2 regions of the Streptomyces sp. NPDC042100 genome follow, and region 1 is predicted to be linked to the other one. Evidence: riboswitches for the same ligand, from Rfam matches in the RefSeq annotation. Region 1 holds a riboswitch; the other holds the start of a gene.
What was found. A riboswitch is a leader RNA that binds a small molecule or an ion and turns the genes downstream of it on or off. The one in region 1 is predicted to bind S-adenosylmethionine.

Region 1 (4,657 bases):
ACCGCCTGGGCCATGGACCGGATCCTGCGGGGCGAGGCCACCGACGCCCAGATCGCCGGCTTCGTCGTGGCCCTGCGCGCCAAGGGCGAGACCGTGGACGAGATCACCGGTCTCGTCCGCACCATGTACGAGCACGCCAACACCATCGAGGTGCCCGGCCCGTCCGTGGACATCGTCGGCACCGGCGGCGACGGCGCCAAGACCGTCAACATCTCCACCATGTCGGCGATCGTGGTGGCCGGCACCGGCGCCAAGGTCGTCAAGCACGGCAACCGGGCCGCCTCCAGCGCCAGCGGCGCCTCCGACGTCCTGGAGAAGCTCGGCGTCAACCTGGAGCTCACCCCTCGCCGGGTGGCCGAGGTCGCCGAGGAGGCCGGCATCACCTTCTGCTTCGCCGTGAAGTTCCACCCGGCGCTGCGGCACGTGGCGATGGCCCGCAAGGAGCTGGGCATCCGCACGGTCTTCAACTTCCTGGGGCCGCTCACCAACCCCGCCCGGGTGCGGGCCCAGGCGACCGGCGTGGCCGACCCCCGGATGGCCCCGATCGTCGCCGGAGTGCTCGCCGAGCGCGGCTCCTCGGCGCTGGTCTTCCGAGGCGACGACGGGCTCGACGAGCTGACCACCACGGCCACCTCCCGGGTCTGGATCGTCCGGGACGGCACCGTCCGCGAGGAGTCCTTCGACCCCCGCGACGTCGGCATCGGCATCGTCCCCGTCGATGCCCTGCGCGGCGCCGACGCCTCGTACAACGCCGACGTGGCCCGCCGCCTGCTGGCCGGCGAGGCCGGTCCGGTCCGGGACGCGGTGCTGCTCAACTCGGCGGCGGCGCTCACCGCCCTCGCCCCCGGCACCGGCACCCTCGCCGAGCAGCTGTCCGAGGGCATCGCCCGGGCGGCCGAGTCCATCGACTCCGGCGCCGCCCGCCGCGCCCTGGAGCGCTGGATCACCGCCAGCAACGCCTGACCCGTGCCACCGCCACGCGACCCCGTTCCGAATGCCGGGACGGGGTTGCGTCGTCGTGATCGACTGGCATAGGTTCTGTGACAGGTCATGAGTGACAGCGAAAAAGCCCCGGCTCGCTGTCCGGCAACCCTCCGTCCGTGGCGGGGTGCCCCGGGTGAAGACCAGGCCGTATGTGCAGAAGCCTGCGGCAAGCGCGGACCCCTGCGCACAACCCTGGGGTCCTTGGTCCTCTAGGGAGCGTTGTCTCGTGAGCAAGCGAATGCGTTAGGGCCTCCGGCCCCCTTCTCGACCTCTTACACCCGTACGCGGCACCCCCTTCCTCGCGCTGCCCTGCGGGCCCCTTCACGCCTTTTCGCGCCCCTTTTCTGCCGGGAGATACCGTCATGTCCGCACGCCCGCACGCCGTCTCCGCCGTCTCCGGTCCCGCCCCCGCCGCCTCCGGCGAGTCCGCCGACCCCTGCTGCGCCGCCCCGCTGCCGGTCCTCGGCCGGGACGTCACCGTCCCGCTCGTCACCGGCGGCGAGGTCACCTACGCGGCGCTCGACTACGCCGCCAGCGCCCCGGCCCTCCAGCGCGTGTGGGACGACGTCGCCGCGTACGCCCCCTACTACGGCAGCGTCCACCGCGGCGCCGGCTACCTCTCCCAGCTCTCCACCGACCTCTTCGAGAACAGCCGCGCCACCGTCGCCGGGTTCCTCGACTGCCGCGCCGACGACCAGGTCGTCTTCACCCGCTCCACCACCGACTCGCTCAACCTGCTCGCCCAGGTGATCCCCGCCGGCTGCGAGGTCTTCGTCTTCGAGACCGAGCACCACGCCTCGCTGCTGCCCTGGCGCGACGCCCGGGTGACCTACCTGAACGCCCCGCGCACCCCGCGCGAGGCCGTCGAGACCCTGGAGCGCGCCCTCGCCGACCGCGACCCCTACGGCCCCGCCCTGGTCTGCGTCACCGGCGCCTCCAACGTCACCGGCGAGCTGTGGCCGGTGAAGGAGCTGGCCGCCGCCGCCCACGCGCACGGCGCCCGGATCGTCCTCGACGCCGCCCAGCTCGCCCCCCACCACCCCGTCTCCGTCCAGGAGCTGGACGTCGACTGGGTCGCCTTCTCCGGGCACAAGCTGTACGCGCCCTTCGGCTCCGGCGTGCTCGCCGGCCGCGCCGACTGGCTGCGCGACGCCGAGCCGTACCTCGCGGGCGGCGGCGCCTCCCGCAAGGTGGCCCGCCGGGCCGACGGCGGTGTGGACGTGGAGTGGCACACCACCGCGGCCCGGCACGAGGCCGGCTCGCCCAACGTCATCGGCGTCTACTCCATCGCCTCCGCCTGCAAGGCGCTCACCGAGGCCGGCTTCGACGAGCTCGTCGCCCGCGAGCGGCACCTGATCGCCACCGTCCGCGAGGGCCTGGCCGAGGTGCCCGAGGTGCGGGTGCTCTCCCTCTTCGGCGACGACGCCCCGCGCGTCGGCGTCATCTCCTTCGTGGTGGACGGCTGGAACAGCTCCCACTTCGCCGCCGCGCTCTCCGCCGAGTACGGCATCGGCGTCCGCGACGGCCTGTTCTGCGCCCACCCGCTGGTGCGCACCCTGCTCGGCAGCGACCCGCAGGACCCGGGCGAGTGCGGCGCCCCGGAGGCCGCCCCCGGCGAGCGCTCCCTCAACGCCATCCGGGTCAGCTTCGGCGCGGGCACGCCCGACGAGCACGTGGAGCGGTTCGTCGGCGCGGTCAAGGAGCTGGTGCGCGAGGGCGCCCAGTGGAAGTACCGCACCGAGGACGGCCGCTGCGTGCCCGACCGCGGCTGAGTTCCCATCCCCCGTACGAGTGAAGACGGGTGAAGCCGGCCTCTCCCCCGGGGGAGAGGCCGGCTTCACCGGGTGCGCCCGTCGGGGCCGGGGCCTCAGGACTCCAGGCCGATGGCGAACGCCGCGTCCAGGTCGTGCTGGGAGTAGGCGCGGAAGGCCACGTGGGTGTCGGTGCCCTCGACACCGGGGATCTTGCTGATCTTCCCGGGGATGACGTCGGCCAGGTCGTCGTGGCGCGGCACGCGGACCATGGCGATCAGGTCGTAGGTCCCCGTCACCGAGAAGACCTCGCTGACGCAGTCGATCGCGGCGATCGACTCGGCGATCTCGGGGATCCGGTCCACGCTGGTCTTGATGAGCACGATCGCGGTGATCACGGCTGGCTTTCTCCCTCGGTGGCCGCGGCTGGTGGCTTCACTTTAACGCCACCCCTGTACCGGGCCCACGCGTAGAGGAATCCGGCCGCGAAGCCCACCACGTGCGCCAGGTACGCCACCCCCGGCCCCGCCCCGGCCGCGCCGGCCGCCAGCCACTGGAGCACGAACCAGAAGACGAGCACGATCCAGGCGGGAAAGCGCAGCGGCAGGAAGAAGAGGAAGGGGAACAGGCTCGTCACCCGCGAGCGCGGGAAGAGGTAGAGGAAGGCCCCGAGCACCCCCGAGATCGCCCCCGAGGCCCCCACCAGGGTCTGCTCGTTGTCGGCGTGCGCCACCGCGTACCCCACCAGCGCCAGATAGCCGCAGCCCAGGTAGAACAGGGCGAACGCGGCCGGCCCCATCCGCTCCTCGGCCATCGCGCCGAAGACGTACAGGAACAGCATGTTCCCCAGCAGGTGCAGCCAGCTCCCGTGCACGAAGAGCGCGGTCAGCGGGGTGAACAGGGTCCCGGGCCGCCCGCTCGTCAGTTCGGCCGGGATCACCCCCCAGCGCTCGAAGTACGCGCTCTGCGCCGCGAGCAGCCCGTCGCCGGTGCCGTATCCCGGGTTGAGTCCCGACACCGGACTCAGCGCGAAGAGCAGCACGCACAGCGCGATCAGGCCGTACGTCACGGTCGGCCCGGTCCGGGTCCCCTGCCACGCGCCACGGGCCGCGCCCCGCCAGTCGATCATGGACAGATCATGGCGTACCGGGCCCGAACTGGACAGAGTGCCTCGCCGTGACACGGGGTACCCGGGAGGCCGTAGGGTAACGGGCAGATTCCGCAGTCCGACGGCGCACCGCGGTCCCCGTACAACCCCGGACATCCAGGGAAAGCCCAGAAAGAGGCGGCACGATGACGACGGTTCCCCTGCCGACCCCGGAGACCCGCTGGCGCTGCACGCTCTGCGGAAATCTGACCCGTTTCGACGTCACCCGGTCCTCCAAGGTCGTCGAGTACGTCCATCTGGACCTCGCCGGAGAGCCCAAGGTCGAGGAGCGCGAGGTGGTCAGTGAGACCATCGAGTCGGTCCGCTGCCGTTGGTGCAACGCGGTGGACCAGATCGAATTGGTGGACAGGCCGGGTTCCGCTTCCTGAGAAGCGGCCCGCGAGGGACGACAGGGAAGTGGGGTGACGGATCGTGGAGCAGCCCGCGCACGGTGAGGAACCGACGGGCACGCCGGACGGGGCTGCCGACGCCGCCGGATCCGCCGACGCCGCCGAGGCGCTCGACCGGCCGCTGCCCGAACCCGTACGGCGCAAGGTGGTCGCGCTGGTCGCCGACGCCTTCGGCGGGCTGACCGTCGGCGAGCTGCCCGCGCCGCTGCGCCAGTACGCCCGCTTCACCGCCTCCCGGCGCGCCAAGTTCGCCGGGAACGCGATGGCCGCGGCCCTGGAGAGCGACCCGCTGTTCCGGCAGCGGATCGGCGAGCGCTTCAAGGAGGCGCAGCCGGAGCTCGCGGGCGCCGTCGAGGCGGGCTCCC
Region 2 (4,657 bases), on a different contig from region 1:
CCTTGCCGCCGCCGCGGTAGAAGCCGTCGACGGTGACGGTGGTGGCCGGCGAGCTGGAGCGCTGGAGGACGTGGCCGCCGTAGACGTAGACGGCGCGCCGGTCGGGCGCGTGCTTCGGGTCCGGGGCCGGGTAGGCGTACACCAGCGTCAGCGACCAGCCGGCCACGCAGCCGCGCCCGCTGGGCGCCCAGATCCCGCCGACGGCGACCGGGGTGTCGCCCTTGGCGGTGGTGAACGCGGCGGTCACGTCCGCCTCGCCCGTGTAGTAGTGCGGGCCGTGGGTGTCGGCCGGGTCGGTGACCACGTGCTCGGGCGTCACCGGGGTGCCGGTGGCGGTGCCCGTGCCGGTGCCGACCCGGATCCTCGGGACGGTCGTCGCGGGGTCGCCGGGGGAGCGGTCGACGTCGGCGCCGGAGATGTCGCAGCGGGCGAGCGCGGCGCCGCTCGGGCCCCGGTACGTGCCGTCGTCGCCGCCCCAGAAGAGGCGCGCGTACGCCACCTTCGCGCCCGGCGGGATCACCACGTGACCCGTGCTGGAGCCGAAGCCGGCGCTCATGGCGGCCGTGTCGATCCGCTCCATGTCGAAGGTGTTGTTGTTGTCCGCGCCCTGCCCGGAGGCGGCGGTCGCGCAGCGCGCCGCCAGGTCCGCGGGGGCGGTGGGGCAGCCGATGACGGTGTTGCCGATGGTGATGAAGTCGCCGTAGAGGTCCGCCTCGTACCGCTTGCCGAAGGGCTCGACGACATCGGCGGCGGCCGGGGCGGCTCCCGCGAGGGAGAGCGGCCCGGCCAGCAGGACGAGGACCGTCAGCAGGATTCCCGTTTCATTTCTCGACCGCATGAAACGGGAATTTATGCAGAAATCATGACTATTCGGAGCTACGCCACGCGGCGCCGCGCGTACTCCGCGATCTCCGCCATCGGCGGGCGCTCCTCCGTGTCCACCGGGTACGTGTGCGGCTCGAAGCCCCGCTCGCCCCGCTCGAACTGGGTCAGCCAGGGCCGCACCAGGTGCCCCCGGGACAGCCGCAGCTGCGCCGTCCGGTAGATCGCCGCCGCCATCCGGCCCAGCGCCCGCCCGTCCTGGTGCCGGTGCTTGCGCACCCCCACGTCCACCTGCGCCAGGGCGTCCAGGCCCACCGTGTGCAGGGCGTCGACCAGCAGGCCCAGCTCCACTCCGTAACCGACCGGGAAGGGCAGCCGCTCAAGGAGAGAGCGCCGCGCCGCGTACTCGCCGCCCAGCGGCTGCACGAGGCCGGCCAGCTGCGGCCAGTGCAGATTGAGCAGCGGGCGCGCCACCAGCTCCGTCACCCGGCCGCCCTGACCAGGGGTGTCGCCGAGCGGGCGGTCGTACATCGCCTTCACGAAGTCCACGTCCGGGTCGGTGAGGAGCGGGCCGACGATGCCGGTCACGAAGTCCGCGGAGAAGTCCCTGAGGTCCGCGTCCACGAAGCAGACCACGTCCCCGGTCGTCACCATCAGTGACCGCCACAGGACCTCGCCCTTGCCGGGCACCGCCGGTATCCGGGGCAGGATCGTGTCGCGCGCCACCACCCGCGCGCCCGCCGCCGAGGCCACCTCCGCCGTGCGGTCCGTGGAGCCCGAGTCGATCACCACGAGCTCGTCGACCAGCGGAACGGCCTCGGTCATCAGCTCGCGGCGGATCACCGAGACGATCGCGCCGACCGTCGCCTCCTCGTTCAGCGCGGGCAGCACCACGCTGACCTTCGTGCCCCGCTTGGCGGCCAGGACGCGCTCCAGCGGGCGGTCGGCAACGGACCAGGACCGCCGGGCCAGCCAGCGCTCCACCTCTTCCAGCAACGTGATCTCCATCTCGCGGATCGGACGACCGTCTCCACCTTCGCAGCCTTCGGTTACAGTCTTGAACAACGCGGATCCCCGATGCATGTCGGGGTGCCGACCGCGTCTCACAATCGAATACCGCTCATCCAGAGGGGCAGAGGGAAACGGCCCGTTGAAGCCCCGGCAACCCTCCAGTCGGTTCTCGTCCTCCAGCGAGGCCACCGGCTAGGGAAGGTGCCAAATCCGTCTCATGGCGAAAAATTCGTCATGGGAAAGATGAGGAGAAAGGGCCTCGCCTCCATGGCTGTACAGACCGTCGCATCCGGAACCACCGTCGATCTCGGTCCCGCTTCCGGACTCTCCTGCCGCGAATGCGGTGAATCCTTCCCGCTCGGCCCGATCTTCGCCTGCGAACTGTGTTTCGGCCCGCTCGAAGTCGCGTACGAGCTGCCCGCCGGCGACCCGGAGGAGCTGCGCAAGCGCATCGAGGCCGGACCCGCCAGCATCTGGCGCTACGCCCCGCTGCTGCCCGTCCCGGCCGACGTCGCCGAGAAGCCCAACCTGAACCCCGGCTGGACCCCGCTGGTCAAGGCCGACAACCTCGCCCGCGAGCTCGGCGTCGAGCCCGGCAGGCTGTTCGTCAAGGACGACTCCGGCAACCCGACCCACTCCTTCAAGGACCGGGTCGTCGCCCAGGCCATCGAGGCCGCCCGCGCCTTCGGCTTCACCACCCTCTCCTGCTCCTCCACCGGCAACCTGGCCGGCGCCGTCGGCGCCGCCGCCGCCCGGGCCGGCTTCCGCTCCTGCGTCTTCATCCCGCACGACCTGGAGCAGGGCAAGGTCGTCATGGCCGGCGTCTACGGCGGCGACCTCGTCGCCATCGAGGGCAACTACGACGACGTCAACCGCTTCTGCTCGGAGCTCATCGGCGACCCGCTCGGCGAGGGCTGGGGCTTCGTGAACGTCAACCTGCGCCCGTACTACGGCGAGGGCTCCAAGACGCTCGCGTACGAGATCTGTGAGCAGCTCGGCTGGGTCATCCCGGACCAGCTCGTCATCCCGATCGCCTCCGGCTCCCAGCTCACCAAGATCGACAAGGGGCTCCAGGAGCTCATCAAGCTGGGCCTGGTCGAGGACAAGCCGTACAAGATCTTCGGCGCCCAGGCCGAGGGCTGCTCCCCGGTCTCCGCCGCCTTCAAGGCCGGCCACGACGTGGTGCGCCCCCAGAAGCCGAACACGATCGCCAAGTCCCTCGCGATCGGCAACCCGGCCGACGGCCCGTACGTGCTCGACATCGCCCGCCGCACCGGCGGCGCCGTGGAGGACGTGAACGACGAGCAGGTGGTCGACGCGATCAAGCTCCTCGCGCGCACCGAGGGCATCTTCGCCGAGACGGCGGGCGGCGTGACCGTCGGCGTCACCCGGAAGCTGGTCGAGAACGGTCTCATCGACCCCGCGCTGACGACGGTCGTCCTCAACACCGGCGACGGGCTCAAGACCCTGGACGCCGTTGCCGACAGCTCTCAGGCGACCGCCACCATCCGCCCGAGCCTGGACGCGTTCCGCGACGCGGGCCTGGCCCACTGAAAGGTCCGTGAACCCATGGCAGTGAACGTCCGCATCCCCACCATCCTGCGCACCTACACCGGCGGCGAGTCCGAGGTGAAGGCCGAGGGCGCGACCCTCGCCGAGGTCATCGCGGACCTGGAGAAGAACCACGCCGGCATCGCCGCCCGCGTCCTGGACGACCAGGGCAAGCTGCGCCGCTTCGTCAACGTGTACGTGAACGACGACGACGTGCGCTTCGAGCAGGGCCTGGAGACCGCCACGCCGGACGGCGCCGGTGTCTCGATCATCCCGGCGGTCGCCGGCGGCTGAGCCCGGCCGCCGAGTCCGGCGGCCGAGCCCGTACCTGGCTTTCCCGTCTTTCCCGTCTTTCCTGAATTGCCCCTTCCGCGCTAAGAAGCGGAGGGGGCAATTCTGCATGGTTGGAAGCGGTAGAGTTGGGGAAGTCCCCTCCGCTGCTCATGCCGGTCGCATATGAGAATGCGCCCGCGCACGACAAGAAGCAGCCAAAGCGCCCGTGCCTTGTGTACCTTCTGCGCGCTTTGCCCGGCCCGACTTGACCCGGAATTCAAGGGATTCTCCCCAATTCCCCTTTCGGGGGCGCCCAGAATTCTCGTCGGATTGACCTGTTGCAGAGGGCAGTTGGGCAGATACATTCAGCGGCGGTCGACGCGTTCCGGCGCAGGGTCTGACCCGGGTCCGCGAAGTGCGGTCCCGCGCAAGGGCCAGTAATAGGGGAGTTAGGCATGGCTCAGGGCACCGTCAAGTGGTTCAACGCGGAGAAGGGCTACGGCTTCATCGCGGTCGACGGTGGTGCGGATGTTTTCGTCCACTACAGCGCGATCCAGATGGACGGCTACCGCACCCTTGAAGAAGGGCAGCGGGTCGAGTTCGAGATCTCGCAGGGCCAGAAGGGTCCGCAGGCGGACATGGTCAAGCTCGCCACCGCCTGAGCGCGGCGCGATCGGCCACCGACGCACTTCCGTCGAGGGGCCCGTATCCGGAATCCGGGTACGGGCCCCTCGTCATGTCCCGCCGCGTCACGGTCGCGCCCCGGTGCCCCCGGTGCCCGCCGCGTGCGCCCGGCTCGCGCGCCGGGCGTGTGCCGCGCGGTGTGACCGATCCTCGGTAGTCGCTTGCACTCGCATGGGGCGAGTGCTAATCATTGGCGTTAGCACTCTGAAGGTGAGAGTGCTTACGAGGATCGGGCAGACGAGGTCCGCGGCCATGTGGGGCAAGGAACCACAGGGTGAGCGGGCCGTCCGTCGCGGGCGTCGGCACGGTCCAGGAG

Region 2: another riboswitch for S-adenosylmethionine. It lies ahead of thrC (threonine synthase); the one in region 1 lies ahead of ACZ6J5_RS13005 (aminotransferase class V-fold PLP-dependent enzyme).

The regions. Positions count from the first base shown of each region.
Region 1 covers NZ_JBVJDK010000005.1:127,957-132,613, forward strand. Annotated here, with positions in the region: gene trpD (anthranilate phosphoribosyltransferase) at 1-963, shown strand, start outside; SAM riboswitch class IV at 1,047-1,163, shown strand; gene ACZ6J5_RS13005 (aminotransferase class V-fold PLP-dependent enzyme) at 1,347-2,756, shown strand; gene ACZ6J5_RS13010 (Lrp/AsnC family transcriptional regulator) at 2,852-3,133, opposite strand; gene ACZ6J5_RS13015 (rhomboid family intramembrane serine protease) at 3,130-3,864, opposite strand; gene ACZ6J5_RS13020 (hypothetical protein) at 4,029-4,271, shown strand; gene ACZ6J5_RS13025 (NYN domain-containing protein) at 4,315-4,657, shown strand, end outside.
Region 2 covers NZ_JBVJDK010000001.1:117,308-121,964, forward strand. Annotated here, with positions in the region: gene ACZ6J5_RS00605 (DUF11 domain-containing protein) at 1-838, opposite strand, end outside; gene ACZ6J5_RS00610 (glucosyl-3-phosphoglycerate synthase) at 877-1,818, opposite strand; SAM riboswitch class I at 1,940-2,083, shown strand; gene thrC (threonine synthase) at 2,077-3,387, shown strand; gene ACZ6J5_RS00620 (MoaD/ThiS family protein) at 3,403-3,678, shown strand; gene ACZ6J5_RS00625 (cold-shock protein) at 4,113-4,319, shown strand.